Regions from separate parts of the Cellulosimicrobium sp. GQ32 genome, predicted to be linked through region 3. Evidence: riboswitches for the same ligand, from Rfam matches in the RefSeq annotation. Region 3 holds a riboswitch; each other region holds the start of a gene.

Region 1 (7,413 bases), on a different contig from region 3:
CGGTCGAACCACCCATACGGGACCCACGCTAGCGACGACGACGACGGACCGCGCGGCGAACGCGCGCCTCAGCGCCATGCCCGGATGGGAGGATGCCGTCCGTGCGCATCACCCACCTGACGGACTGCTACCTTCCCCTGCTCGGCGGGATCGAGACCCAGGTCGCGCGCCTCGCGCAGCAGCAGGCGGCCGCCGGTCACGACGTCACGGTCGTCTGCACGACGCCTGCGCGCCCCGGCGCGCACGGCGTCACCACCGAGCAGGACGGGGAGGTCACCGTCCACCGCCTCGCCGCGCGCGTCCCGGGCGGCTACCCGGTCCACCCGCGCGCGCCGCACCACGTGGCGCGGATCCTGCGCGCGGACCGGCCCGACGTCGTGCATCTCCACATGGGCGTGCTCACGCCCTCGACCCAGGCGTCGCTGCGCACGGTCGTGCGCGCGGGGCTGCCCGCGGTGCTCACCGTGCACAGCGTCTGGGGTGGGGCGGAGAGGGCGTTCGCCGGGCTCGACCGCGTCGTGCGGTGGTCACGCTGGCCCGTGCTGTGGTCGGCGGTGAGCGAGCTGACGGCCGCTCCCCTGCGTCGCATCGTCGGCGACCACGGCGAGGTCGTGGTGCTGCACAACGGCCTCGATCTCGACGCGTGGCGCGTGCCACGCACCGAGCGCGCCGACCGCATGGAGGGCGCGGCCGTCCACGTCGTCGCGGCGACGCGGTTCGCGCCGCGCAAGCGCGTGCTGCCGCTCCTCGAGGTCGTGCGCGACGCCGTCGCGCGCCTCCCCGAGGGCGCGCTCCACGTGACGCTCGCCGGGGACGGCCCCGAGCTGGCCGACGCGCGGCGCTTCGTCGCGGAGCACGGGCTGGGGTCCGTCGTGTCGCTCCCCGGCCGCCTCGACGCGACGGGGCTCAAGCGGCTCTACGCGCGCGCCGACGTGTTCGCCGCGCCCGCCGTCGAGGAAGCGTTCGGGATCGCGGCGCTGGAGGGCCAGGCCGCCGGGCTCGCCGTCCTGACCCGCTCGCAGTCGGGCGTCGCGGAACGCCTCACGGACGGCGTCGACGCGCTCGTCGCGGACGACGACGCCGGGCTCACCGACGCGATCGTGCGCCTCGCGACCGAGGACGGTCTGCTCGACCGGATCGTCACGCACAACCGCGACGTGCCGTCGTCGGCGGGCTGGCCGCGCGTGCTCGCCGACGTGGAGCGGGCATACGGACGGGCCGCGACGATCGCCGTGGATCGTCGGGCCCGTCCGTCCCGCTAGGGGGTCACTCCCACTCGATGGTGCCCGGGGGCTTGCTCGTCACGTCGAGCACGACGCGGTTGACCTCGGAGACCTCGTTGGTGATGCGCGTCGAGATGACGGACAGCACGTCGTAGGGCAGGCGCGTCCAGTCCGCCGTCATCGCGTCCTCGGACGAGACGGGGCGCAGCACGATCGGGTGGCCGTAGGTGCGGCCGTCGCCCTGGACGCCGACCGAGCGCACGTCGGCGAGCAGCACGACGGGGCACTGCCAGATCTCGTTGTCGAGTCCCGCCTTGGTCAGCTCCTCGCGCGCGATCGCGTCGGCGGCGCGCAGCGTCTCCAGGCGGTCCGCCGTGACCTCGCCGACGATGCGGATGCCGAGGCCGGGACCGGGGAACGGCTGGCGGGCGACGATCTCCTCGGGCACGCCGAGCTCGCGGCCGACGGCGCGGACCTCGTCCTTGAACAGCGTGCGCAGCGGCTCGACGAGCGAGAACTGCAGGTCGTCGGGCAGGCCGCCGACGTTGTGGTGGCTCTTGATGTTCGCCGCGCCCTCGCCGCCGCCGGACTCGACGACGTCCGGGTACAGCGTGCCCTGGACGAGGAACTTGACCTCGGCCCCGTGCTCGCCCGCGTCCTCGACGATCTGGCGCGCGGAGTCCTCGAACACGCGAATGAACTCGCGGCCGATGATCTTGCGCTTGGTCTCAGGGTCGCTGTGCCCCGCGAGCGCGGTGAGGAACCGCTCCTTCTCGTCGCGGATCACGAGGTTGACGCCGGTCGCCGCGACGAAGTCGCGCTCGATCTGCTCGACCTCGCCCGCGCGCATGAGGCCGTGGTCCACGTGCACGCACGTGAGCTGGTCGCCCACCGCGCGCTGCACGAGCGCCGCCGCGACCGCGGAGTCGACGCCGCCGGAGAGCGCGCAGATGACGCGCGCGTCGCCGACCTGGGCGCGGATCGCCGCGACCTGGTCCGCGATGACGTTGCCGGGCGTCCAGTCCGGGGCCAGCCCCGCGCCGTCGTACAGGAAGTGCTCCAGCACGGTCTGGCCGTGCGCGGAGTGCTTGACCTCGGGGTGCCACTGCACGCCGTAGAGGCGGCGCGACGTGTCCTCGAACGCCGCGACGGGCGAGCCGGCCGACGTCGCGAGGACCTCGAAGCCCTCGGGCGCGCGGAGCACGGCGTCGCCGTGGCTCATCCACGTGGTCTGGTTCTGCGGCGTGCCGTCGAGCAGCACGCCCGCGGCGCACACCTCGACCTCGGTGCCGCCGTACTCGCGCAGGCCCGTCTGGGCGACCTCGCCACCGAGCGCCTTCGCCATGGCCTGGAAGCCGTAGCAGATGCCCATGACGGGCACGCCGGCGGCGAACAGCGCCGGGTCGACGAACGGGGCGCCGGTCGCGTACACCGACGACGGACCGCCGGAGAGGATGATCGCCACCGGGTCCTTCGCGAGCATCTGCTCGACCGTGAAGGTGTGCGGCACGATCTCGGAGTAGACCTTGGCCTCGCGCACACGGCGCGCGATGAGCTGCGCGTACTGGGCGCCGAAGTCGACGACGAGCACGGGGCGCGGGGTCGCGGCGACCTCGGCGGTGGTGGGGGTGTCGGGAGCGGTGGCGGGTGACGTCACCGCTCCAGGATAGTCGCCGCGCGGCGCGGTCCCGTCCCGCGTCTCAGGCGCCGGTGGGCTCGGCGGCGCGCTCGGCCGCTCGCTCGGCGACCCGCCCGCGCAGCACCCGGGCCGCGGCCTCCGGGTCCGGCGCCTGCGTGATCGCCCGCACCACGACGACGCGGTCCGCCCCGGCGTCGAGGACGGCGTCCAGCCGGTCCGCGTCGATCCCGCCGATGGCGAACCACGGGGTGGCAGGACGCGTCGCGGCGACGTCGCGCAGCAGGTCGAGCCCGACGGCGGCGCGGCCGGGCTTGGTCGGCGTCGCCCACAGGGGGCCGACGCAGAAGTAGTCGACGTCCGGGTCCGCCTCGGCGGCGGCGGCCTGGTCGGCCGAGTGCGTCGACCGGCCGAGCACGGGGCCGCCGCCGAGCAGGGCTCGCACCGCAGGGACGGGCAGGTCACGCTGCCCCATGTGCACCACGGGCGCCCCGGTCAGCCGTGCGACGTCGGCCCGGTCGTTGACGGCCCACAGCGCGCCGTGCTCCGTCGCGACCCGCGCGACGAGCTCCTGGAGCTCGAGCTCGCGCGCCGCGTCGAGCGTCTTGTCGCGGAGCTGGACCACGTCGACACCACCGGCGAGCGCCGCCCGGAGGAAGTCCTCGAGGTCGCCGCGCTCCTCGCGCGCGTCGGTGCACAGGTAGAGGCGCGCGTCGGCGAGGCGGGTGCGCGCGGCGTCCGGAGCCGGCAGCGCGTGGGTGGCGGGAGTGGCGAAGGTCTCGGGGCTCACCCGCCGGAGCCTAGCGTCGGCGTGCCCGGGGCAGGCGGTACTGTGGCCGACAGCACGGGAGCCCCGCACGGGGCTGAGAGGGCGTCGGAGCCGACCGTCGAACCTGATCTGGGTCATGCCAGCGAAGGGAGCGCGCATGCACACCCCTGTCCGTCCTGGGCCCCGCTCGCCGGGAGCCGGTCCTGCCCTGCCCGACGGCGCGCGCGACGTCGTCGTCGTGGGTGGCGGGATCGTGGGGCTCGCCGTGGCGTGGCGCGCCGCGCGTGCGGGGCTGACCGTCACGGTGCTCGACCCGTCGCCGGGCGACGGCGCGACGCACGCCGCCGCCGGGATGCTCGCCCCGGTCACCGAGGCCGACTTCGGCGAGGACGACGCGCTGCGCCTGCACCTCGCCGCCGCCGCGGCATGGCCCGGCTTCGCGGCCGACCTGCACGCCGCGACCGGTGCCGACGTCGGCCTGCGCACCGCGGGCACCCTCACGGTCGCGTACGACGGCGACGACCTCGCGCTGCTCCGGCGCCTCCTCGCCCTCCACGCCGCGCACGGCCTCGCGTCGCACGAGCTCACGGTGGCCGACGCGCGCCGACGCGAGCCCTACCTGGGCCCGAGGGTCGCGGGCGCGGCCTGGGCCCCGGCCGACCACGCGGTCGACCCGCGTGCGACGCACGCGGCGCTGCTCGGCGCGCTCGGCGGGCGCGCCGGGCCGAGGGCGCTCGCGGGCGCGGACAGCGGTGCCGAGATGCGCGCCGCCGTCGTGCGGGCGACCGCGACGCGGCTCGCGCTCGACCCCGCCGGGCGGGTCGTCGGGGTGCACGACGACGCGGGCCGGCTCCACGCGGCGGGCGCGGTCGTCGTCGCGGCGGGCTGGGAGTCCGGCGCGCTGCTCGCGGACGTGCCGGGCGTCGTCGTGCCGACACGGCCGGTCAAGGGGCAGACGCTGCGCCTCGACGCCGGACCGGACCTCGCGCTCGAGCACGTGGTGCGCGGGGTCGTGCAGGGGCGGCCGGTGTACGTCGTGCCGCGCGACCCCGTACCCGACGGACAGGGTCACGGCTGCGCGGGGCACCGCGAGGTCGTCGTCGGCGCGACGACCGAGGAGAACCCCGACGACCGGCGAGCGACCGCGGGCGGCGTCTTCGCCCTGCTGCGCGACGCGCGCGCCCTGCTGCCCGGGATCGACGAGGCCGCGCTCGTCGACGTGACGCCCCGGGCGCGCCCCGCGACCCCGGACAACCTGCCGCTCGTCGGCCCGACCGGCGTCCCGGGGCTGCACCTCGCGACCGGGCACGGGCGCAACGGCATCCTGCTCGCACCGCTCACCGCCGACGCGGTCGTCGCCGGCCTCACCGGCACCCCGCTCCCCGCCGACGTCGCCGCCGCCCTCTCCCCGACCCGCACCGACCGCTTCGCCGAACCCGGGGCTGTCCCCCGGTTCGCATCGGATCCGGGGAACGACCCCGGGTTCGGCGCCGGCCGGTCGGCCGACTTTTCCACCACGACACCGAGGTGATTCCCGTGATCGCACCCGCTCCGACCGCGCTCGTCAACGGCGAGCCGTACCCGCTCGACGCCCCCGTGCACCTCGAGCAGCTCGTCGCGGCGCTCGTGCCCGCGTACGTCGCCGACGGGACGCCGCAGGGTGTCGCCGTCGCGGTGGGCGACGCCGTGGTGCCGCGCGGCTCGTGGGCGACGACCGTCGTCGCGCCCGGCGACCGCATCGAGATCGTCACCGCCGTCCAGGGCGGCTGAGGAGGACCCGTGACCACGACCGACATCTCCCCCGCGCCCGCGAGCCGACCGTCCGACGGCGACGACCCGCTCGTCGTCGCCGGCACGACCATCGGGTCGCGCCTCGTCATGGGCACCGGCGGGGCGGCGAACCTGCTCACGCTCGAGGACGCGCTCGTCGCGTCGGGCACCGCCCTGACGACGGTCGCGATGCGACGCGTCGCCGTGCGCGCCGGCGGGGAAGCGAGCCCCGACTCGGGGATCTGGGCGCTGCTCGCGCGCCTCGGCATCCGCGCGCTGCCCAACACGGCCGGGTGCTTCTCGGTGCGCGAGGCCGTGCTCACCGCGCACCTCGCGCGCGAGGCGTGCGGCACCGAGTGGGTCAAGCTCGAGGTGATCGCCGACGACGTCACGCTCCTGCCTGACCCCGTCGGGCTCGTCGAGGCGGCGGAGCAGCTCGTGCGCGACGGGTTCGTCGTGCTGCCCTACACGAACGGCGACCCGATCCTCGCGCGCCGGCTCGAGGACGTCGGGTGCGCCGCCGTCATGCCCCTCGGTGCGCCGATCGGCACGGGCCTCGGCATCCTCAACCCGCGCAACATCGAGGCGATCGCCGCCGCGGCCCGGGTGCCCGTGATCCTCGACGCGGGGATCGGCACGGCGTCCGACGCCACGCAGGCGATGGAGCTCGGGTGCGACGGCGTCCTGCTCGCCACCGCCGTCACGCGCGCCGCCGACCCGGTCCGCATGGCGCACGCGATGCGCCTCGCGGTCGACTCGGGCCGCCTCGCCGCCGGCGCCGGCCGCATCCCCCGCCGCGAGGGCGCCCTCGCGAGCTCGTCCCCGCAAGGCCGCCTCGACCTCGCCCTCTGACCACGAGGGGCAACCCTGGTAGACCGAGGCAGAACCCCGGTCGCGCGAGGTAGAACCCTGGTCACGCGAGGTAGAACCCTGGTCACGCGAGGTAGAACCCTGGTCACGCGAGGTAGAACCCTGGTCACGCGAGGTAGAGCCCTGGTCGCACGAAGTAGAACCCTGGTCGCACGAAGTAGAACCCTGGTCCGCGAAGTAGAACCCTGGTCCGCGAAGTAGAACCGGGGTCGTGCCCGACGGCGGCCGCCGGGCCGGCGGTCAGGTCCCCGACTTCGAACGACCACGCGGGCGATCGCCCAGGTGCGGGAGGACCGGGGTGAGACGGCGCAGGGCGGGGTGGGTGGTGGTGCCGCGTCGTGGCGGGCCTGGCGGGAGCCGCGAGGAACGAGCGGCGGATGGTAGACGCGGCACCACCACCCACCCCGCCCACCCAGGCCAACCACACGCCGTCGAGCACAAGAACCACAGTTCTACCTCGCGCGACCAGGGCTCTACCTCGCGCGACCAGGGCTCTACTTCGTGCGACCAGGGCTCTACCTCGCGCGACCAGGGTTCTACCTCGGTGGGGCGGCGGCCGCGAGGGCGTCGAGGAGGGCGGGGACGCCGCCGACCACCGAGCGGGCGTCGATCCCCGCCGCGCGGGCGACGTCGGCGACGCGGGCCGAGCGGGCGCCGACCGCGCACAGGACGAGCACGGTTCGGTCCGTCGGGAGGGCCGCGAGCGCCGCGGCGGGGTCGCCCGTGAGGAACGTCCCGCTCGGCACGAGGGTCGACCCGGGCAGGGGGCGCACCTGCGCCTCCCAGTCCTCGCGCACGTCGAGGAGGTACGGCGCCGCACCGTCGTGACCCAGCAGGGCCGCGGCGTCGTGGGCGGCGACGTCGCGCTCCCCCGCGACCGGCCTGGTGCCCGACGTCGCCGGAGCGAGCCCGCAGAACGCGGCGTAGGAGTCGTCGCTCGGCAGGAGCGCGGTGACGGGGTCGCGCGTCGGGTCGGCGCGCACGGTGAGCTGTCGCCACGAGAGCTCGAGCGCGTCGTAGACGGCGAGGCGACCGAGCAGCGTCGTCCCGGCACCGGTGACGAGCTTGATCGCCTCGGTCGCCATGACGGAGCCGACGGTCCCGCACATCGCGCCGAACACCCCGCCGGTCGCGCAGTCGGGCGC
Region 2 (7,413 bases), on a different contig from region 3:
CAAGGACACGTTCGACGCGTCGCTCGCATCGCTGCACCGCCGGGGCACGCTCGTGCTCTACGGCGGCTCGTCCGGGCAGGTCCCGCCGTTCGACCCGCAGCGCCTCAACGCGGGCGGGTCGCTCTTCCTCACGCGGCCCAAGCTCGCCGACCACACCGCGACGCGCGCCGAGCTCGTCGAGCGCGCGACCGAGGTGCTCGGCGCGGTCGCGGGCGGCACGCTGCACGTGCGCGTCGGCGCCACGTTCCCGCTCGCCGACGCCGCGGACGCCCACCGGGCGCTGGAGGGCCGCGCGACCACGGGCAAGGTCCTGCTCGTCCCCGACACCGCGTGAGCTGGGACTGGGTGCCCGCGAGGCCCGGCGAGGAGGACGGGTCCGACGGCGGACCCTCCCCCGCCCTGCGCCGCGCCGTGACGGTCCTCGCCGTCCTGCTCGCCGCGGCGCTCGCCGTGTACTGGGTGACGGTCGGGCTGCGCCAGCAGGCGGACGCGTGCGTCGCCGACCGCCCCGACGGCGTCGCGATCCGTGACGTCGACGCGCGGTGGCGCTGGGTCCCACCGGGCTACGAGTGCGTCTACGCGACGGCCGAGGAGGACGTGACGCGCGCCTGACCGACGTGACCGCTGCTCGCGCGCCGTCCGAGCGTCAGCGCGGCACGACGGGCGACGAGGCGTGCAGGTGGTCGACCGGGCCCCGGCCCGTCCCGACGCGCAGCGCCGCGCCGCCACGCAGCGCACCGGTGAGCCACTCCTTGCCCTCGCGCGCCGCGTCCTCCCAGCTCTCGCGCTGGGGCCGCAGGGCAGCGAGCGCCGCGGAGAGCGAGCACCCGGTGCCGTGCGTGTGGGGCGTGTCCACGCGCTCCGCGTCGAACGTCGTGACGGTCGGCACCCCGTCCGCCGACGGAGCAGACGGCACGACGAGGGCGTCCGGCGACGTCGCGCCGGTGAGGTGGCCGCCCTTGAGCAGCACGACGGCGCCGCTCGCCGTCGCGTAGGACGCGGCCTGCGCCAGCGCGTCGTCCCACGTCGTCGCGACGTCGCGTCCCGCGAGGACGGCGAGCTCGGGCAAGTTGGGCGTCACGACGTCGGCCCGGGCCGCGAGGTCGCGCACGGCCTGCTCCGCACCCGGGTCGAGCAGTCGGTGCCCCGACGTGGCGACCATGACGGGGTCGAGCACCACCCAGGGCCGCGGGACCCCGGCGTCGGACCGGGCCGCGGCGAGAGCGTCGAGCCATGCCCCGATCTCGCGCGCGTTCGCCTCGTCGGCGACCATGCCGATCTTCACGGCGTCGATCTCGACGTCGTCGGACACCGCGTCGAGCTGCGCGCGCAGGAACGCGGGGCCGGGAACGTGCACGGACCGCACGCCGTGCGTGTTCTGCGCGACGAGCGCCGTCGTGACGGCCATGCCGTAGGCGCCGTGGGCGGCGAAGGACTTGAGGTCCGCCTGGATGCCCGCCCCCCCGGTCGGGTCCGTCCCGGCGATCGACAGGACGCGCGGCCGCGAGGGCCGGGCGCCGGTGTCGACGTCCGGACCGGGCGTGCGGCCGGCCTCGGGCCGGGGGGCGCTGTCGCGCCGGGGAGCGGGGTCGTGCTGGGGCAGGGCGAGCGTCATCGCCGGACATCCCTTCGCTGGTACGAGCCAGAGCAGGTTCGACGGGTCTCATCTCAGCCCTCGGCGGGGCACCCCGTGTCGCGCGCCATGCTACGTCCTGCGCGCCCGAGGGTTTCACCCGGTCTCGCGCGCGAGAACGCGTGCGCGACCGCGTCCTCCTGGGTATGCCGCACCACCGACCTTCCCGCCGCCCCGTGCCGGGCTCCTCCGCGACGCCGCTGCGCCCTCCGGTCCCCGCCCGCTGGTCGACCGTCGACCGCCGCGGGCGCCGCGTCGTGCTGGCCGGCGTCCTGACGCACGACGACGGCGACCGCGTCGCGTTCGAGCACGTCCACCCCGTGCGCGGCGTGTGGCACGTCTGGGTCGACCGTGCGGCGGTCGTGCTCGACGCACCCTGACGGACGGGACGTCAGCCCTGGTGGATCGCCTCGCCCGCGATCTCGAGGCCGATCTTCTTGCCCACGAGGAACCCGCCGGTCTCGAGGAGCACGTTCCAGACGAGGCCGAAGCTCTCCCGGTCGATCTCGCCCGCGGCGTGGAAGCCGAAGATGTCCCGGCCGTACGGGTCGCGGCGCGCGCCCCCGTACTGCATCGAGAGGACGGTCCGGTGGGTGACGCCCCGGACGGTGAGCAGCCCGTGGACGAGGAACCGCCCCGACTGCGCGGCCCGGGGCTGCACGCGCTCCGGCGCGAGCTCCGCGCGCTCGGGCGAGCGGTTCCGCAGTCGCGCCCACGCGAGGATCTGGTCCTGCTGCTCGCCCTGCCAGTCGACCGAGGTGCTGCGGAACTCGATCGTCGGGTACGCGTCCACGTCGAGGAAGTCGGGGCTGCGCAGGTGCGCGTCGCGCTCCTCGTGGTGCGTCGTGAGGCTCGCGGTCTCGATGGTCGCGGAGACGGCCGACGCGCACGGGTCCGCACCGACCAGGATCGTCGCGCGCGCCCGGGTGAACTCCCCCGCACGGGCGACACCATCATGTGCATCCCGGTGAACCCGATGCGCTTGTGCGCCTCGTCGAGGGCGTAGGTGCCGGCCTCGGGGACGGTCAGGCCGTTCCACTGTCGGACAGGGCGTGCGGTCGTCATACGTCGCTCCCGGGCGTCGTCGAGCCGCGACGTCGGTGTCCGCCCGGTACTGGTCAGGTGTCCAGGACAGCATCCCCGATGACTGAGTGAAGCTTCAACTAGATGCCGGGTGATCTCCTCCTCGTGCCCGCGGTCCACGGCTCCGCAAGTCACCCCCAGGACGCGCGAGCGCCGCCCGACCGGTGAGGTCGGGCGGCGCTGCGGGTCCGGAGTGCGACGGGCCTGCGACGCGTCCGGTGCGCGACGCCGCGGAGCGTGCCACGACCGGTCGCCCAGAGGTCAGCGGGCCGGGAGCTCTCCCGGCATCGGGTCGTCCGCGCCCCAGCGGGTCACGCGCAGCCGGCGCGCGTCGGGGCCCGGCAACGAGTCCCCGCGGCGCGCGGCCTCGTCCGCCGCGGCCCGCAGGGACTCCGGAGAGTCGTGCGTCACGCGGACGAACGCGCCCGAGAACGCGTCGAGCTCGCCCCGGGCGATCGCGACGACCATCTCGACCGTGCGCTCGACCGGGGTCCACTCGGTGCGGCCCTCGTGCATGGCCATCGACGCGGTCATGTCGGTCTGCACCACGCCGGGCGAGACCTCGAACGTGCGCAGCCCACGCGCGTGGCCGGAGCGGTGGAGGTTCGCCCCCAGCCGGAGCAGCGCCGTCTTGCTCGCGTTGTACGCGCTCGCGCCGTCCATGTCGTGCGAGCCCGCGCCGCTGTTGAGGTCGACGACGCGGCCCCCGCCGCGCGCGAGCATCCCCGGCACCACGGCGCGCGCGAGGAGGAACGGGCCGCGCACGTTGGTCTCGACGATCGCCCACCACTCGTCGGGGTCGGCCTCCCAGAGCGGCACCTCGGCGTCGACCCGACCCGCGTTGTTGACGAGGAGGTCGACGCCCCCGAGCTCGCCCTCCGCCTCGGCGACGGCGGCCGCGACGGCCGCGGCGTCGGTGACGTCCGCCGTCACCACGACCGCACGCCCGGCACCGCTGCCGTCGAGCGCCGCGATCTCGTCGGCCACGCCCGCGAGCCGGTCCGCGTCGCGCGCGAGGAGCGCGACGTCGAGGCCGGCCGCAGCGAGACCGACGGCGATCGCGCGGCCGATGCCGCGCGACGCGCCGGTGACGAGCGCCGTCCGTGCGGCATCGACGGCGGCCGGGCCCTCCGCGCTCACGCCCGCAGCTCCGCGCCGACGCGCTCGCGCGCCGACGCCACGGCGCCCTCGCGGACGCGCGCGACGTCGTCGGCGGTGAGCGTGCGGTCCGCCGCGCGCAGCCGCAGCGAGAACGCCAGCGACTTGCGGCCCGCGCCGACCTGCTCGCCGGTGAAGACGTCGAAGAGCGCGATCTCCTCGACCAGGTCGCCGGCACCCTCGACGATCGCGTCGCGCAGCGCCTGCGCGGTCACGTCGGCGTCCACCACGAACGCGAGGTCCTCCTTGGCCGCAGGGAAGCCCGAGACGGGCTTCGCCTGCACCGGCGCGTCGGACGAGCCCTCCACGAGCGCGGTGAGGTCGACCTCGAACGCCACCGCACGCGCGGGAAGGCCCAGGTTCTCGACCACCTTGGGGTGCAGCTCACCCGCGTGCCCGACGACCGTCCCGTCCGCGAGCTCGAGGCGCGCGCAGCGCCCCGGGTGGAACGGTGCCCGCGCGGTGTCGGCGACCACGGTCACGTCCGCGTCGCCCCGGAGGCCCGCGCGTTCCACGACGCGTCGCGCCGCGGCGAGCGCGTCGGTCCAGTCCGCCGCGCGGCCCGGACCCCACCAGCCGGCACGCTCGCGGCGCCCGACGAGGACGCCGGCCACGTGGCGCGGCTGCGACGGCAGCGCGGCATCGATCGCAGCGAGCTCCTCGTCGCTCGGCCGGACACCGCCCGGCAGGGCGGGTGCGGCAGGCGCGTCGGGCCGCGGGTGCGTGACGAGGCCGATCTCGAAGAGCGCGACGTCGCCCAGCCCCCGGCCGACGTTGCGGCGCGTGGTCTCCAGCAGCGTGCTCAGCAGGTCCGTGCGCATCAGCGGGCGGTCGTCGGCGAGCGGGTTGAGCAGGCGCAGCGCACGTCGGCGGGCGTCGTCCGCGGGCAGGCGCAGCGCGTCGAGCTCCGCGGTGCCGACGAACGGGTAGCTCAGCGTCTCGACGAACCCGTCCTCCGCGAGCGCCCGCGCGACCGACCGTCGAACGCGCTGCTCGCGCGTGAGCCCGCGACCGCCGGGCGCCGCGGGCAGCAGGGACGGGATCTCGTCGTAGCCGACGAGGCGCGCGACCTCCTCCACGAGCTCGGCCGGCTCCGTGAGGTCGGGGCGCCACGACGGCGGGGTGACCACGAGCACGCCCGTGGCCTCCGTGCCGTCCGCGTCGACCGTGCACCCGATCGCGCCGAGCGTGCCGACGACCTGCTCCAGCGTGTACGGCACGCCGACGAGGCGCTCGGCCTCCCCGACCGGGAGGCGGATCGCGGTGGGCGCCGGGACCCGGTCGAGATCGCTCACCGCGTCGTCAGCCGTGCCGCCGCCGAGCTCGACGAGCAGGTCGACGACGCGCTGCGCCGCGACCGCGGGAAGGAGCGGGTCGACGCCGCGCTCGAACCGCTTCGCCGCCTCGCTCGACAGCTTGTGGCGGCGCGACGTGCGCGCGACCGTCACCGGGTCGAAGTGCGCGGCCTCGACGAGCACGGCCGTCGTCGTCGGGCCGACCTCCGAGGAGGCACCGCCCATGACGCCCGCGAGCCCGAGCACACGGGAGGCGCGCACGCCGTCGGGGCTGTCCGTGATGAGCAGGTCCTCGGGGTCGAGGGCACGGTCGACGTCGTCGAGCGTCGTGAGCCGCTCCCCCGACGCCGCGCGTCGCACGACGATCGGCGCCGCGACCTTCTCGAGGTCGTACGCGTGCAGCGGCTGGCCCAGGTCGAGCATGACGTAGTTCGTCACGTCGACCGCGAGTGAGATCGGGCGCATGCCCGACGCCGTGAGGCGGCGCTGCATCCACGCGGGCGTCTGCGCCGCGGGGTCGATCCCGCGCACGACGCGCGTCACGAAGCGGTCGCACCCGACGACGCCGTGGACCGGCGCCGCGTCGTCGACCTCGACGGGGAAGCCGTCGGGAGTCGCCGCGGGCGGCGGCGTGGACAGCGAGCCCGGCAGGCCAGGGTCCGTGAAGCGCGCGCCCGTCGAGTGCGAGAACTCGCGCGCGACACCACGGTAGGAGAACGCGTACCCGCGGTCGGGCGTCACGTTGATCTCGAGCACCTCGTCGCCGAGCCCGAGCAGCGCGACCGCGTCCTGCCCCGGGGACAGGTCCTCGGCCGCATACCCGAGCCGCGGCAGCACGATGATGCCGTCGTGGTCCTCGCCGAGCCCGAGCTCGCGCTGCGAGCAGATCATGCCGTCGGACACGTGCCCGTAGGTCTTGCGGCTCGCGATGGGGAACGGCCCGGGCAGCACGGAGCCCGGCAGCGCGACGACGACGAGGTCGCCCGGCGCGAAGTTGTGCGCGCCGCACACGATGCCGCGCGCACCACCCGTCGGCACCTCCGCAGGATCCACGCCCTTGATCTCGGCGGCGTTGTGCTCCGGGCCGACGTCGACCAGGCACCAGTTGATCGTCTTGCCGTTCTTCTGCGGCTCGGGCGTCATCTCCAGGACGCGCCCGACGACGAGGGGACCTGTCACGGCCGCGCCATGGATCGCCTCCTCCTCCAGGCCGACGCGGACGAGGTCGGCGGCGAGCCGCTCGGCGGTGAGCCCCGCGGGCAGCTCGACGTGGTCGCCCAGCCAGTCGATGGCGACGTAGGGCATCAGATCTCCGTTCCGAACTGGGCGGAGAAGCGCGCGTCGCCCTCCACCATGTCGTGCATGTCCGCGATCCCGTGGCGCAGCATGAGCGTGCGCTCGATGCCCATGCCGAACGCGAAGCCCGAGTACACGTCGGGGTCGACGCCGACGGACCGCAGCACGTTCGGGTTGACCATGCCGCAGCCGCCCCACTCGATCCAGCCGGGGCCGCCCTTCTTCTGCGGGAACCACAGGTCCATCTCGGCGCTCGGCTCGGTGAACGGGAAGTAGCTCGGGCGCAGGCGCGTGCGCGCCTCGGGACCGAACATGGCGCGCGCGAAAGCGTCGAGCGTCCCCAGGAGGTTCGCCATGGTCAGTCCCTCGTCGATCGCGAGCCCCTCGACCTGGTGGAAGACGGGCGTGTGGGTCGCGTCGAGCGCATCGGTGCGGAACGTCTTGCCCGGGCACGCGACGTACAGCGGCACGCCGCGCTCGAGCAGCGAGCGCGCCTGGACGGGCGACGTGTGGGTGCGCAGCACGAGGTTCGACGGCGCCGCAGCGCCCTCGGAGCCGCCCGCTCCGGCCACGTAGAACGTGTCCTGCATCTGCCGCGCCGGGTGGTCGACGCCGAAGTTCAGCGCGTCGAAGTTGAACCACTCCGCCTCGACCTCGGGGCCCTCCGCGATCTCCCAGCCGAGGCCGACGAAGAAGTCGGCCACGCGCTCCTGGAGCGTCTCCAGCGGGTGCCGTGCGCCCGACGGCACGCGGTCGACCGGGAGCGTGACGTCCACCGCCTCCTCGACGAGCACGCGCTCGTCGCGCTCGGCCTCGAGCTCGGCCTGGCGCGCGGCGAGCGCCTGGTTCACGCGGCCGCGGAGCGGACCGAGGAGCTTGCCGGCGGTCTTCTTGTCGGCAGGCGCGAGCGAGCCGATCTGGCGGTTCGCGAGCGCGAGGGCGCTGCGG
Region 3 (7,413 bases):
CGTACCACCTCCAGCGGTACCGCAACGGCTCGCCCGACGGGGCGGCGCTGACCCTCACGGGGCTCAGCCACAAGGCGACCGGGCTCGACAACGAGTCGTCCTACACGTTCACCGTGACCGCCGAGAACAAGGCCGGCGTGACCGCGCAGAGCTCGGCGTCCGCTGCGGTCGTGCCCTACGGCCGTCCGGAGGCCCCACCGAAGCCGAGCGTGCAGAACGTCGGGTCGTCGTCCCAGGACAGCGGCATCCCGCGCGTGTCGTGGGGCGCGGCCGACGCCAACGGCAGCCCGATCACCGCCTATACCGTGACGGCCTCGCCGGGCGGGACGACCAGGCAGGTGTCCGGGACGTCGGTGGACTTCACGGGCCTCAACCCCGGCTCGTACACGTTCACCGTGACCGCGACCAACCTGGGCGGCACCTCGACGTCGAGCCCCGCGTCGGCGTCGATCAACGCCTACGACAAGCCGGGAGTACCCGGGGTCTCCGCGTCCCGTACCGGCGTCAACCGTGGCCAGTTCTCGATCTCGGCGCCCTCGTCGAACGGCGGCAACGGGATCTCGCGCTACGAGTGGCAGCTCTCCGGCAGCCAGAACACGTCCGGCACGGGGCAGACGGTCAACGTCGGGTCCGACTACGACCAGACCTTCCGGCTTCAGGCGAGGGCATGCAACGCGGCCGGTTGCGGTGCCTGGAGCGGGCAGAGCACATTCACGACCGACAAGCGCCCCGATCCGCCGCGCGCCTGGGTCACTCGAGGTGCGCCTGCCTCGGTCGCCGGATGTGCTGACACCAGCGTCTGCAACAACTACCGCGTCAACGCGAACGGGACGTTCCCGTCGGGCAGTCATTCCTTCCAGTGCATGACCGACCTCGGTGGCGACCACAACATCGTCGCCCCCGGACGGTCGTACACCCGGACTCTCAACGCCAACGGGTGGGTCGACCTCCCCTGCGTCTACGGACGGAACAACGGCGCGAACGTCTGGGTGATCATCGACGGGACCGCGTACGAGCGCACGCCCTGGCCGCCGCGCTGACACGTCTGCTCGAGTAGTCGGAGGATCTGCCGTCGGCGAATGAGCCGACGGCAGATTCCTCGCCCGTCCGGGCCTCGCCCGAGCCACGGTGGTGCCATGACCACGCACACGCCACGCACCCCGCACGCGGAGGCCGCCGCCCCGGCGACGTCGTCCTTCGACGACCAGCTCACGACGCGCCTGCTGCACCAGCGCATCGTCGTCCTCGGCACGGCCGTGGACGACGCCGTCGCGAACCGTCTGTGCGCGCAGCTCCTCCTGCTCTCGGCGGAGGACCCGCGCGCGGACGTCGCGCTGTACATCAACTCCCCCGGCGGCTCGGTGAGCGCCGGGCTGGCCATCTACGACACGCTGCGGCTCATCCCCAACGACGTGTCGACCGTCGCGATGGGCTTCGCCGCGAGCATGGGGCAGTTCCTGCTGTGCGCGGGCACGCCGGGCAAACGTCTCGCGCTGCCGCACGCGCGGATCATGATGCACCAACCGTCGGCGGGCATCGGCGGCACCGCGGTCGACATCGCGATCCAGGCCGAGAACCTCGTCTACACCAAGGGCCTCATGCACCGGCTGACCGCCGAGAGCACCGGGCAGAGCGTCGAGACCATCGCCGACGACTCCGACCGGGACCGCTGGTTCACCGCCCAGCAGGCGCTCGAGTACGGCATGGTCGACCGGATCGTCGAGAGCGTCGACGACGTCCGCCCCGCCCGCGCGGCTCGGAAGGTGGGCCTGTGATGGCGAGCTACACGATCCCGACGGTCGTCGAGAAGACTCCGCTCGGGGAGCGCGCGTTCGACGTCTTCTCCCGTCTGCTGTCGGAGCGCATCGTCTTCCTCGGCACGGAGATCGACGACGGCGTCGCGAACGTCGTCATGGCTCAGCTCCTCCACCTGGAGTCCGACGCCCCGGACCAGGAGATCGGCCTGTACATCAACTCCCCCGGTGGCTCCGCGACCGCGCTCATGGCGATCTACGACACGATGCAGTTCGTCCGCTGCGACGTGTCGACCATCTGCATGGGCCAGGCGGCGTCGGCCGCGGCCGTCCTGCTCGCGGCGGGGACGCCGGGCAAGCGGTTCGTGCTCGAGCACTCGCGCGTGCTGCTGCACCAGCCGTCGGGCGGCGGCGAGGGCACCATCTCCGACCTGTCGATCCAGGCCGAGGAGATCCTGCGGATCCGGTCCGAGACGGAAGAGGTCCTGTCCCGCCACACGGGGCAGACCGTCGAGCGCCTGCGCGCGGACACCGACCGCGACCTCGTGCTCACCGCGCGCCAGGCCGTCGAGTACGGCGTCGCGGACGCCGTCGTCACCTCGCGCAAGCTCGCTGCGGCCGCCTGAACCCGGGTCGAGCGCTGCGTCCGCGGTCGACGGATGCGTCCCGGGACGCAGCTCTCGGCCGCAGACGCAGCACTCGCCGTGCGCCGCCGCGCGGGGCCTACCCGCGTCGCCGGAACCAGGAACGTCGACGTGGCTCCTGCGCGGGCTCGGCCGCCGGGCCCGGTTCCCCCGTCGCCGCGGGCTCTCCGGGTTCCGGCACCTCGGCAGTGTCCGCGTCGGGGAAGTCGGCGGTGTCCGCGTCGGGCACGTCGGAGGTGTCCGCGTCGGGCACGTCCGCGGGGTCCGCGTCCGGGTCGACGGCGGTGTCCGCGCCGGGCGCGTGGGCGTCCGGACCCGCTGCTCCCGGCTCGGGATCGCGCGCCGGCGCGGACACCGGGCGCGCCGTCGCCGCGATGCCGGCGATCCGGCCACGCTCGTCGAACCGGACGGCCACGCTCCCGTCAGGAAGCACGAGCACGAGCGCGCCGTCGTCGTCCGTCGTCTCCAGGCCGCGCGCGGCCGCGTAGGACGCGACCGCGCGGCGGTGGTCGACGACCGTGACGGACAGCAGGCCCTCGCTCAGCACCCGCACGACGCGCGGCACGCTCGGCGCGGGCAGCGCGAGGCCGGCGGCGTCGAGGAGGAACCACGCACGCGTCCCGCTGCCGACGGGGGCGCTGTAGTGGGTCCAGGAGCCGGTGACGGCCTTGGCCGCGAGCGCGAGGCGGTACGGGAGGTCGTCGGTGAGCGGCAGCTCGGCCTCCGTCGCCTCGCGCAGCCCGGTCTCGCGGGTCTTCTCGGCGGCGCGCAGCACGTCGTCGGGGAAGCCGTTGACGTTGTTCCACGCCCACATCCAGCTCCCGGGGCCCGGCGCGGCCGTGCCGAGGAACTGGAGCCGGCACGTCGTCGTCCCACCGGTGGCGGTGGTGAAGGTGAACGTGCCCTCCGCCATCTCGGCGCTCCATGCGTCGTCACCGTGGTGGTCGGCGAGGTGGAGCTGGTGCTCGTGCGAGAGGAACGCGGCGTCGTCGACGAGCTCCTGGAGAGCCGGGGCGGTCTGCTCTGCCGTGCCGTGCGCGGTCTGCGGCTCCGTCATCCCTCGACGGTAGCCGCGCGCCTGCCGCCGCACCGGGGCACGACACGCGGTGCCGACCAGGTACCCGTCGGGTGCTCTCGGCCCGCGGAGTCCCGCGGGGCTCAGGCCGCGAGGAGCAGGACGTCGTCGGTGCGCGCGATAGGGCGCACCGCGAGCGTGGCGGTCGCGGTCGTGGTGCGTGCGACCGGGAGGTCGCGCACGGGCTCGCCGGCGGGGGCGGGGTGCCGCGGCGCGGAGAGCGCGCCGCGATCCCGGACGGAGGAGAGCACGCGCACCGGGGCGACGGGGCGCAGCTCCTCACCCGTGCGGGCCACGAGGTCGACGAGGCGCAGGCCGAGCGCGCCGCAGACGGCCGCCAGCACCTCGGAGGACGCCTCCTTGCGGCCGCGCTCCACCTCGGACAGGTACGCGGTCGAGACGCGCGCGGAGGCCGCGACGTCGACGAGCGTGCGACCCTGCGCGAGCCGCGCCCGCCGGAGGATCCCGCCGATGACGTGGCGCAGCAGCGGCTCCGCCCGCCCGCCCTCCCGGGACCGGGGGCTCGCCGTCGCTCTGCTCGGCACTGCGATCGGCGCCGGGCCCGGCGCCGCGCTCGTCGCGTCCATGCGGTCACGCTACCCGCGCTCCCGCCCGGGTGCCGAGGCACCCGGGCGGGGATCTGCTGCTGGCGTAAGGCCCGACGTCGGGCGCTCACCGGCCCGGGAGGGGCGTCACCACCGCTCGATCGACCACGCCATCTGCCAGAACCGGATCTCGTGCCGGCAGCTCAGCTCGAACGCGCGCTCCATGCGCGCGCGCTCCGCCTCGCCGGCGTCGGCGGCGAGCGCGTCGAGGCGTGCCCGGAGGTCGGCCAGGACGCCCTCGGTGCGCTCGGCGGCGTAGAACTCCCACCAGCCCGCGAGGGGGTGGTCGGCCCCGATCGCGCCGGGCGTCGCCTCCCGCTCTGCGCGCCAGAACCGCCGCGCCGACCAGATGTAGGTCCACGGGCACGGCAGGAGCGCGGCGAGCAGCACGCCGAGCGAGTCGCGGCCCGCGGCGAGCATGTGGTCGACGTAGGCCTGCGCGCTCGGGGCGAGACGGTTCGTCTGTGCCTCCTCGTAGGTCACACCGAGGAAGTCGCACATCGCGTGGTGGGCGTGCGACTCGTCGTCGAGCAGGAACCCGGCCTTCTCGTGGAAGTAGGCGGCCCACGACCGGTCGGGCGCGAGCGCCATGCCGAGGCCGTAGCAGCGCAGGTAGGCGGTGAGGTACTGGTGGTCCTGACCGACGTAGTGCCGCACCGCGGCCGGCTCGACCGTCCCGTCACGCAGGCCGGCGAGGAACGGGTGGTCGTAGAACTCGTCGAAGAGGTGCGCGTACCGGCGGGCGAGGTCGGCGGTGAAGCCGCTCTCCCCCCTCCGGACGAGCACGGTCGGGTCGTCCGCGAGGACAGGGTTCAGGGTGATGGCAGCAGGCGTCGTCATGCCCACGTTCCTCCGCTCGTGCTAGCGAGATCAGGTTCGACGGGTCCGGGCGGCCGTACCGCTCGTCTCAGTCCCTCGGCCCGGCTGCCCGGGCGGGACGCCCCGCGTGGTTCGTCGCGACCCTAGCAAGGAAGCACCGTTCGCGTCGGGAGCATCCGGCGGAGTGTGGGAATATAGTTGTAGCGACAACAAGTTGGAGCAGACATGACCACGAGCACCCCGGGCGCGCCGAGCGACCGCCTCCTGTCCCCGTCCACGAGCATGGACGCCGTCACGCTGCGCGTCGGCGACCTCGAGCAGATGACGTCCTACTACACGGGCGCGTTCGCGCTCGCTCCCCTCGAGGAGCGCTCGCGCGGCACCGAGGTGCACCGCGTGCTCGGCCGCGGCACGACACCCATGCTGCGCCTCGTGCACACGCCCGGGCTGCCCGCCGTCGACCGGCGCCAGGCCGGACTGTTCCACACCGCGTTCCTGTTCGACGACGCCGCCAGCCTCGCCGCGACCGTCTACCGCGCGGCGCAGGACCGCCGCGGATCTTTCGTCGGGTCGAGCGACCACCTCGTCAGCGAGGCGTTCTACTTCACCGACCCCGAGGGCAACGGCGTCGAGCTGTACACCGACCGGCCGCGCGAGACGTGGGTGCGGGAGCGGGGGCAGATCCGCATGGCGACGGAGTTCCTGGACCCGAACGCGTACCTGCGCACGCACCTCGACCAGGAGACGTTCGACGCCGGGCCCTCGCTGGCCGGGCGCGTGGGGCACGTCCATCTCCAGGTCGGAGACATCGCGACCGCTCACAACTTCTACGTCGACGCCGTCGGGTTCGAGGCCACGGTCACCGAGTACAGCGGCGCCCTGTTCGCGTCCGCCGGCGGGTACCACCACCACGTCGCGATGAACGTCTGGAACAGCGCCGGCGCCGGGCCGCGCGCCGCGAGCCTCGGTCTCGGGGACGTGGCGATCACCGTGCCCGGCCGCGACGACCTCGACGCGCTCGTCGCCCGCCTGCGCGCCCGCAGGTTGCAGCACGCCGACGACGGCCGCTCCGTCGTCGTGCACGACCCGTGGGGCACGCGCGTCACGCTGGCCGTGCCCGGCACGACCACCGACGAGCTGCTGGCGCGATGAGCGCCTCCGCCTCGCTCGCCGCGGTCCGGTCCGACGCGGACCCTGCGAGCCCGACCGCGGCGGGCGCCGTCGTCGTCCTGCTGCACGGGTTCGGCTCCCACGAGCAGGACCTCGCCGGCCTCGGCCCGCACCTCGGTGCGCCCTGGGTCTCGCTGCGCGCCCCGCTCGCCCTCCCCCACGGCGGCTTCGCGTGGTTCCCGATCGTCACGCCGGGCGACCCCGACCCCGAGCCCGTCGCGCGCGCGACCGAGGCCGTCTGGGACTGGGTCGACGCCGAGCTCGGCCCCGAGCGGCCGGTCGTCCCCGTCGGGTTCTCCCAGGGCGGGCTCATGGCCACCCAGCTCCTGCGCACGCGCCCCGAGCGCGTGGCGGCGACCGTCGTCCTCGGCGGGTTCGTCCAGGCGGCGGAGCAGCCCGCCGACGCCGCGCTCGCCGCGTCGCGCCCGCCCGTCTTCTGGGGCCGCGGCGCCGACGACCGGGTCATCGCGCCGCACGCGATCGACCGCACCGCCGCGTGGCTGCCGGGCCGCTCGACGCTCGTCGAGCGCGTCTACCCCGGCCTCGCCCACGGCATCGACGCGCGCGAGCTCGCCGACGTCCGGGCGTTCCTCGACGACGTCGTCGGGCGAGCAGCGACCTGACACCCCGGGTCACGCCCCGCCGGGCGGGCGGCACAGGGCGCGGGCCGGGCGTCGCGCGCGCACGATGGGAGCACACCCGCCGTGCGCACCGAGGAGCGACGCCGATGTTCCGCAGCCTCTTCCCGATCCTCACCGTGGCCGACCTCGAGCGGTCGCTCGACTTCTACCGCGACCTGCTGCGCGGGACCGTCGAGTACGCGTTCCCGGACGACGGGCCGCCCGTCTACGTGAGCCTGCGCGTGGGCGGGTCTCCGCTCGGCCTGGGCCAGGGCGAGCCGCCTCCCGCGGACACGCGGATCGTGCTGTGGGTGTACGTCGACGACTGCGACCGCGCGGTCGAGCACCTCGCCGCCGCAGGCGTGCCGGTGCTCGAACCACCCACGGACCAGCCGTGGGGGGAGCGCGTCGCGCGCGTGCAGGACCCGGACGGCACCGTCGTGGTCCTCGGCCAGGAGGCCGCGCCGCCGCCCGAGCCGGACGGCCCGACCGGGCTCTCGTGACCTGGGTGCCCCCACCGGGACTCGAACCCGGAACACGCCGGGTTTAAGCCGGCCGCCTCTGCCAGTTGGGCCATGGGGGCGCGCGCCGAATCTACCGCGACCGCGGCTCTCACCGGGCCGTCGGCGCTCGACCCGACCAGGACGAGGACGCCGCGAGGGGCGAGCCGTACGCGCGGCTCGCCCCTCGTCGTCGGGCAGGTGCCGGGTACCCCGGCGGGTGCGG
Region 4 (7,413 bases), on a different contig from region 3:
CGAGACGGAGGGTGCCAGCAGGAGCGACAAGCAGCTCGGCCTGCACTTCGACCTCACGGTCCCGTTCGCGCGCTACGTGCTCGAGAACGCCGGGCACCTCGCGTTCCCCTTCAAGCGGTACCAGATCCAGAAGGTGTGGCGCGGCGAGCGCCCCCAGGACGGGCGCTTCCGCGAGTTCACGCAGGCGGACATCGACGTCGTCGGCGCGGGTGAGCTGCCCTACCACTACGAGGTCGAGCTGCCGCTCGTCATGGCGGAGGCGCTCGGCGCGCTGCGCGAGATCGGTGTGCCCGAGGTCCGCGTCCTGGTGAACAACCGCCGCGTCGCCGAGGGCTTCTACCGCGGCCTGGGGATCGGTGCCGTGGACGAGGTGCTGCGCCAGATCGACAAGCTGGACAAGATCGGCGCCGAGAAGGTGGCGGCGCTCCTCGTCTCGGAGGCAGGCACCACGACCGAGCAGGCCGAGGCGTGCCTCGCCCTCGCCGCGATCAGCGGGAGCGACGCGGGCGTCGTCGACCGCGTGCGGGCGCTCGCTACCCAGCACGGCGTGGAGAGCGACCTGCTCGAGACCGGGCTCGGCGAGCTCGGCGCGCTGATCGAGGCCGCGAGCGTGCGCGCCCCGGGCGTCGTCGTCGCGGACCTCAAGATCGCGCGCGGGCTCGACTACTACACGGGCTCCGTCTACGAGACCGTGCTCGTGGGCCACGAGCAGCTCGGGTCGATCTGCTCGGGCGGCCGGTACGACACGCTCGCGTCCGACGGCGCGAACACCTACCCCGGCGTCGGCCTGTCGATCGGCGTGTCCCGCCTCGTCTCCCGACTGCTGTCCGCGGGCCTGGTCCGGGCGACGCGCTCCGTGCCGAGCGCCGTCGTCGTCGCGGTCACGAGCGAGGAGACGCGCGGTGCGTCCGACGCCGTCGCGTCCGCCCTGCGGTCACGGGGCGTCCCGGTCGAGGTCGCGCCGGCCGCCGCCAAGTTCGGCAAGCAGATCCGCTACGCCGACCGGCGCGGGATCCCGTTCGTCTGGTTTCCCGGGCGCGTCGAGGAGGACGGGACGCGCTCGCCGGACCAGGTGAAGGACATCCGCTCGGGCGAGCAGCTGGACGCCGACCCGGCGACGTGGGAGCCGCCGGCCGAGGACCGTTTCCCGCGCGTGGTGCCGGCGGCCGACTGACCGACCGACGACGGCGGCCCGCACGCCCGGGCGCGAGGGGAGGCGACGTGACCGGACCGGTCGAGCTCGCGCTGCCCTTCACCGGGACCTGGCTCGTGCAGAACAGCCCGGCGCGGCGCGTCCCGAGCCACGGCACGCACCTGTTCGCCACGACGTACGCGATCGACTTCGTCGCGGTCCGCGGCCGGCGCACCGCGGACGTGCGCGACTGGCGCACCGTGCTCGGCACCGAGCCGCCGGAGCGGTTCCTCGCGTTCGGCCTGCCCGTCCTCGCCCCCGCCCCTGGCACCGTCGTCGCGGTGCACGGCGACGAACCCGACCACGAGGCCCGGCGCTCGCCGTCCGCGCTGCTCGGGTACGCGCTCACGCAGGCGTCCCGAGCACGCGCGGGCGGCGCGGCGCTCGCGGGCAACCACGTGGTGCTCGCGCTGGGCACGCCAGGGGTCTTCGTGGTGCTCGCCCACCTGCGGCGCGGGTCGGTCGCGGTGCGCCCGGGACAGCGGCTCACGACCGGCGACGTGGTGGGACGGTGCGGGAACTCGGGGAACTCGACGCAGCCGCACGTGCACGTCCAGGTCATGGACGGCCCCGACGCCCACGTCGCGCGGGGCGTGCCGCCCGCGTTCCGCGCCTACCGCGAGCACGGGCGGCATGGCCGGACGGGCACGGTCGAGATCGGGGTCCCGGCCGAGGGAGCGGTGGTCGAGCGCGCCTGAGGCTGTCCGGGCCCGCCCGACGCGCTCGCCTCAGGCGGTGAGCGCGCCGATCCCCGTGACCCACCCCGCCAGGACGCCGATCGCGACGAGCGCCCCGGCGAGGGCGAGCACCGCGCCCGCCGCGGCGACGTCGGGCGCGCCCAGGGTCACGGGGCGCGACGTCGACCGAGGGCCGGCGCCCAGGCCGCGCGACTCGAGCGCGACCGTCAGCCGCTCGGACCGGCGCACCGCTCCGACGAGGAGGGCGAAGGCCGCCGCGCTCAGCGACCGCGGGGATCGGGGGAGCCGGCCGCCACGTCGCCGGGGGTCGCGCACCGCCTGGGCGCAGCGGATCGTGTGCCAGGCGTCGGGAAGCTCGACGAGGAGCCGGTGCGCGGCGAGCACCGCGAACGTCCAGGTCGCCGGGAGGCGAGCGTGCTGGTGGAGGCTCGTCATGAGGCGCACGGGGTCGGTCGTGAGGACGAGCACGAGCGACAGCGCCCCGACGAACAGCGTGCGCAAGGCGAGCGCGGCACCGATCGTGACGCCGTCCGCGCCGACGGTGAGCGGCCCGAGCGCGACGTCGTCGCCGCCCGGGCGGGTCACGACGTTGACGACGAGAAGGCTCGCCGCGAAGACCCCGAACGGGACGTGGGCCAGCGCGAGCGTGCCCACCGGCACTCGGCCGAGCACGAGCAGGGCCGCGACCGTCAGCAGCCAGGCGGTCGCGGGGGTGACCGGGTCGGTGACGAGCAGCGCGCCGGTGGACAGGAGGAGCACGGTGGCGAGCTTCACCGTCGGGTTCCAGCGCTCGAGGACGGACGGAGGGAGCGCGGTCACGGGGCCACCTCCGCGGGGACGAGGGCCCCGGGTTCCGGTACGCCCGGACCTCCGGTGCTCGCTACGGCGTCGCGCGCCGCGTCGCAGGCGGTGTCGAGAGCGCGTACGAGCGCGCCCGGGTCGACGCCGCGCGCACGACCGGTCCGTGCCCACCAGTCGAGCAGCGGGGTTCGGCGCAGTCCCGCGAGCGCGCACAGCGCGTCGTCGGCGAGGACCGCGGGCGGCTCCGCGACCGTGGCGAGCGCGCCGTCCACGACCACGGCGACCCGGTCGGCGATCGCCGCGACGAGCGAGAGGTCGTGCGAGACGAGGACCACGGCGCCTCCCGCGTCGGCGCGGTCGCGCAGGACGCGGGCGGCCGCGTGGGCCTGGGCACGGTCCAGGCCGAACGTCGGTTCGTCGGCGAGGAGGACCGGCGGGTCGAGCACGGTCGCCGTCGCGAGGGACAGACGCCGCTGCTCGCCGCCCGAGAGCCGGTACGGGTTCGCGTCGGCGAGGTGCGCGAGCCCGAACGCGGCGATGGTCGCCTCGACGCGCGCGGCGACGTCGGAGAGGCGGGCGAGGCGCGCCGACCAGGCGACCTCCTCGCGCACGGTGCGGGCGACGAGCTGGTGCTCGGGGTCCTGGAAGACCATCGCGACGGGATCGCCCGTCGCGGTCGCGACCTCGCCCGTGGTGCGCTCGAGCCCCGCCAGGCCGCGCAGGAGCGTCGACTTGCCGCCTCCGTTGGGCCCGACGACGGCGAGCACCTCGCCCGCGCGGACGTCGAGGTCGACGTCGCGCACGACGGGGTGCTCGCCCCGGCGGGTGCGTCCCGCGCCGAGGCCGCCTCGGTGGACGGCGAGCCCGCGCGCCCGGAGCACGACCGGGCGCGTTGCCGCAGGGGCCGCGTCCAGAGGGCGGTCCGTGGTCGTCGAGCGCACCGGCGAGGCGTGCACGAGGTCGACCAGCCAGTCGTCGGTCTCGGGCGAGCCGAGCGGCTCCGGGGCGCCCGCCTGCTCCAGGCGGACGGCGAGCGGCAGCCAGCACCCCAGGTCGGCGAGGTCGCGCGCGTGCTCGCGCAGGACGCGGTGCGTGGGGCCGTGCGCGACGACCCGCCCGTCGCGGCCGAGCGCCAGGGTCGCGTCGGGCAGCGCGCCCAGGTCGTCCAGGCGATGCTCGACGAGCACGACGGAGCGGTGAGGGGACCCGTGGGACGACCCCTCGCCGTCGGGCCCGGGTGCCCGGGCGAGGCCGGCGACGAGCGCCCCGACCTCGTGGGCGGCAGCGGGGTCCAGGAGCGCGGTGGGCTCGTCGAGGACGACGAGCTCCGGGTCGGCGACGAGCGCGGCGGCGACCGCGACGCGCTGCGCCTCGCCGCCCGACAGGGCGTGGGTCGGGCGGTCGTGCAGGTGCGCGGCGCCGACCGCGGAGAGCGCGGCGACCGCGCGGTCGTCCATGGTGCGGGGGTCGGCGCCGCGGTTCTCGAGCGCGAACCGCAGCTCCTCGTCCACGCGCGCCAGGCAGAGCTGGTCGCCGGGCCGCTGCTGGACGAGGCCCACGCGGGCCGCGAGCACGGGCGGCGGCACCTCGCGCGGGTCGAGGCCGGCCACGCGGAGCCCGCCCGCGACGGTGCCCGGGAGCGTGTGCGGCACGACGCCGACGAGCGCACGCAGGAGGGTCGACTTGCCGCACCCGGACGGGCCGAGCACCAGCAGGCTGGACCCGGCCGGGACGGTGACGTCGACGCCGTCGAGCACCAGGGCACCGTGGTGCCCGAGGTGCACGGTCACGGCCTCGGCGGTGACGGCGTCGCCCGGGGCGACGTCCGGAGAGGCGGTCTCGGGTGCGTCGGGGGCGGCGCGCTCAGCCACGGTGGGCAGCGCCGATCGCGAACGCGTCGAGGGCACCCGTCCGGGCGAGCGCGTCGCCGAGGACGCGGGCCGCGAGGCCGCACAGCACGACGCACGACACGACCTGGACACCCAGCCGGAGCATCGCGTAGTCCTGTCCGAGCCAGCCGAAGCGCACCGCGTTGAAGGCGAACGTGACGAGCGCGGCGCTCACGCCGGACGCGACGAACACCCACCAGCCGAACCGGCGGTAGCGCGTGAGCGCGAACGGCAGCTCGGCGCCGAGGCCCTGGACCAGGCCCACGACGAGCAGGAGCGGCCCGGCGGGGGAGGCGAGGAAGACGACCTCGACGAGCGCGGCCAGGGTCTCGGCGAGGATGCCGACCCCCGGCTTGCGCACGATGTACGTGGTCAGCGGGCCGACGACGATCCACGCGCCCGCGAGGACGTTCGCGGCGAGGTCCGCGAGCGGGCCCATCGCGAGCTGCAGAGGGGCCCAGAGCTGTACGAACGCCCAGTACACGAACCCGAAGACGACCCCGAGGACGGCGACCAGCACCGTCTCGTGCAGGGTCAGGCCTCGGCGGCGCGCGGCACGCGGGGGCGTCGCCGGGAGGGCGCGGACCGCCGTCCCGGTGGTCGGGTCGTCGGTCGTCCCGACGGCCGCCCCGGGGGCGGCGCTCGGGGTCGTCTGCTGCGGGGTGGTGCGGGGCTCGGCCATGCGGTTCCCTCCGTCGGGCCCCCGGGGCGAGGGGTGCACGACGGCGCGCCACCGCCTCGGTCCGCACGCACGGCCTCGCGCGGGGCGCGCGGGCACGAGCGCGCAGGGGACGGTGACGTCGGCCCTGCTCCCTTCGCTGGTACGAACCAGATCAGGTTCCACGGGTCTGCAGGGGGGACGGGTGTCCGGCCTGCACTCTCAGCGCTCGTGCGCTCCCCGGGGGCTGTGTACCCGCGACCCTAGGGCCTGGGCCGCGCGTCGACAAGCACGGCGGCCCGGTGTGACGTCAGCAACACCGCGCCTGCTACTCTGCGTCCGCTCGTGCGAGAGAGCCGCCAGGTCGGGTGCCGGGTGGGAGCGCGCACCGTGTCCGGAGAAGGTGCCATGACCAGCTCGTCCGCCGGGGCCCCCACCCTCGGTCCGCCGATCGTCGACGCCTTCGACGCGGTCCCCGTGCTGGCCCCGTTCCGGGAGACGGCGCGCCGTGGGGACTGGGACGCCCTGCGATGCATGCTCCACGGGGTGGGCAGCGTCGACGACCTGGTGGCGGTCGTCGAGCACCTGGCACGACTCGACGGCATCGAGTCAGGGCTGGAGCGCAGCGTGGCGGACCGTCCGGACGACGTGCTGGTCACCCTGCTCGCCGCCCGCTACGTGCGGGCGGGGTGGGAGGTCCGCACGCGAGACCGTGCACGGCACGTCTCTGCCGCCCAGTTCGAGCAGTTCCACGCGATGCTCGGACGCGCCGAGCGGCTGCTCGTCGACGTGTGCGCACGGCGGCCCGACCTCGCCCCGGCGTGGAGCACGCGGCTGGCCACGGCGCGAGGGCTCGAGCTCGGGCACGGTGAGGCGCGGCGGCGGTATCGCCGCCTCGCGGCTCACCATCCGCACGTCTTCGCCGCACAGGCGCAGCTGCTCCAGCAGCTGTGTCCCAAGTGGGGCGGCACGTGGGAGGACGCCTTCGCGTTCGCACGGGAGTGCGCGGCCGGCTCCCCCAGCGGCTCCCCGGCGGGCGCCCTGGTCGCGACGGCGCACCTCGAGCGCTGGGCCGACTCCGACAGCAGGTCCGGCCGGGCGCACCTCGCGTCCGCGGCCGTCCGGGACGAGCTGCGAGAGCACGCCGCACGATCGGTGCTGCACCCGGACGCCTCCCTCGGCGTGCAGGGGGCCGAGGCTCACGGAGCCTTCGCGCTCGTCTACTCGCTCGGCGGGCACGCGGCCGCCGCCGCACCGCACTTCCGCGCGATGGGGGAGCGGGTGCCCCCCGAACCGTGGGACTACCTCGAGGACCCGGCGGGTGACCTCGTGCGCTTCCGAGAGGCAGCGTTCCGCAGCGAGACACAAGGAGAAGCATGAGCACGGCACCGAGCGGCACGAGCCCGTCGGCGCCCGGGAACGACGCGGCCGGCCTGACCGACCTCGCGGGCTTCGTGGGGTCGACGACGGTCGACGGCGTGCCGGTGCTGCTCGCCCCACGCCGGGGAGACGTGACGGCAGGGCTCGTGTTCCGGGTCGGCCGGGCGGACGAGACGCTCGCGACCTCGGGCATCACCCACCTCGTCGAGCATCTTGCGCTCTTCGACCAGAACCTCACCGAGGTGCACTCCAACGGCCTCACCGCCGACACGTACACCCTGTTCCACGTCACGGGGACTCCCGACGAGGTCGTGCGATTCCTCGGTGGGGTCTGCTCCGCGCTGCGCGATCTGCCCACCGACCGGCTCGAGGTCGAGAGGGGGATCCTACGGACCGAGGCCGCGGGCCGGTCGGGGGCCCGGCGCGGGCGATGCGGGTCTGGCGCTACGGAGCGCGGGGATACGGCCTCGCCGGGTACGACGAGCTCGGCGCAGCGCGCGTCACCGCGGAGGACGTCCGTGCCTGGGCCCGGGAGCGGTTCACGCGCGACAACTGCGTGCTCTTCCTGACCGACGACCGAGTCCCTCCCGGTCTCGCGATCGATCTGCCCGCGGGTACGCGGTTCGCCACCCCGGCGCCGACGACCGCGCTACCGACGACCCCGGCGTCGTTCGTCGGGCAGGACGGCTCCATCGTCCTCGACGCGGTCGTGCCGCGCACCGCGGCAGCGACGGCGTTCGCGCAGGTCGCCGGCCGAGCGCTCTTCCGCGACCTGCGCCAGGACGGCGGCTACTC

Evidence for each region. A riboswitch is a leader RNA that binds a small molecule or an ion and turns the genes downstream of it on or off. The one in region 3 is predicted to bind thiamine pyrophosphate.
Region 1: another riboswitch for thiamine pyrophosphate. It lies ahead of thiO (glycine oxidase ThiO); the one in region 3 lies ahead of AC6CH9_RS15565 (TenA family protein).
Region 2: another riboswitch for thiamine pyrophosphate. It lies ahead of thiD (bifunctional hydroxymethylpyrimidine kinase/phosphomethylpyrimidine kinase); the one in region 3 lies ahead of AC6CH9_RS15565 (TenA family protein).
Region 4: another riboswitch for thiamine pyrophosphate. It lies ahead of AC6CH9_RS05395 (ECF transporter S component); the one in region 3 lies ahead of AC6CH9_RS15565 (TenA family protein).

The regions. Positions count from the first base shown of each region.
Region 1 covers NZ_JCAXEP010000003.1:309,400-316,812, forward strand. The annotation lists gene AC6CH9_RS07465 (glycosyltransferase family 4 protein) at 102-1,262, shown strand; gene guaA (glutamine-hydrolyzing GMP synthase) at 1,267-2,880, opposite strand; gene thiE (thiamine phosphate synthase) at 2,924-3,649, opposite strand; TPP riboswitch at 3,702-3,781, shown strand; gene thiO (glycine oxidase ThiO) at 3,786-5,159, shown strand; gene thiS (sulfur carrier protein ThiS) at 5,165-5,398, shown strand; gene AC6CH9_RS07490 (thiazole synthase) at 5,408-6,250, shown strand; gene AC6CH9_RS07495 (ThiF family adenylyltransferase) at 6,805-7,413, opposite strand, start outside.
Region 2 covers NZ_JCAXEP010000007.1:221,337-228,749, reverse strand. The annotation lists gene AC6CH9_RS13655 (quinone oxidoreductase family protein) at 1-334, shown strand, start outside; gene AC6CH9_RS13650 (hypothetical protein) at 346-612, shown strand; gene thiD (bifunctional hydroxymethylpyrimidine kinase/phosphomethylpyrimidine kinase) at 647-1,615, opposite strand; TPP riboswitch at 1,608-1,701, opposite strand; gene AC6CH9_RS13640 (hypothetical protein) at 1,810-2,013, shown strand; gene AC6CH9_RS13635 (YceI family protein) at 2,025-2,771, opposite strand; gene AC6CH9_RS13630 (SDR family oxidoreductase) at 2,978-3,856, opposite strand; gene pheT (phenylalanine--tRNA ligase subunit beta) at 3,853-6,474, opposite strand; gene pheS (phenylalanine--tRNA ligase subunit alpha) at 6,474-7,413, opposite strand, start outside.
Region 3 covers NZ_JCAXEP010000009.1:205,121-212,533, reverse strand. The annotation lists partial or broken gene AC6CH9_RS15590 (fibronectin type III domain-containing protein) at 1-1,040, shown strand, start outside; gene AC6CH9_RS15585 (ClpP family protease) at 1,137-1,775, shown strand; gene AC6CH9_RS15580 (ClpP family protease) at 1,775-2,380, shown strand; gene AC6CH9_RS15575 (DUF6882 domain-containing protein) at 2,478-3,455, opposite strand; gene AC6CH9_RS15570 (helix-turn-helix domain-containing protein) at 3,557-4,060, opposite strand; gene AC6CH9_RS15565 (TenA family protein) at 4,166-4,918, opposite strand; TPP riboswitch at 4,909-5,033, opposite strand; gene AC6CH9_RS15560 (VOC family protein) at 5,123-6,049, shown strand; gene AC6CH9_RS15555 (alpha/beta hydrolase) at 6,046-6,690, shown strand; gene AC6CH9_RS15550 (VOC family protein) at 6,795-7,190, shown strand; tRNA gene AC6CH9_RS15545 (tRNA-Leu) at 7,197-7,270, opposite strand.
Region 4 covers NZ_JCAXEP010000002.1:366,950-374,362, reverse strand. The annotation lists gene hisS (histidine--tRNA ligase) at 1-1,174, shown strand, start outside; gene AC6CH9_RS05410 (peptidoglycan DD-metalloendopeptidase family protein) at 1,222-1,890, shown strand; gene AC6CH9_RS05405 (energy-coupling factor transporter transmembrane component T family protein) at 1,921-2,709, opposite strand; gene AC6CH9_RS05400 (ABC transporter ATP-binding protein) at 2,706-4,562, opposite strand; gene AC6CH9_RS05395 (ECF transporter S component) at 4,555-5,262, opposite strand; TPP riboswitch at 5,372-5,491, opposite strand; gene AC6CH9_RS05390 (hypothetical protein) at 5,647-6,618, shown strand; gene AC6CH9_RS05385 (hypothetical protein) at 6,615-7,187, shown strand; gene AC6CH9_RS05380 (hypothetical protein) at 7,175-7,413, shown strand, end outside.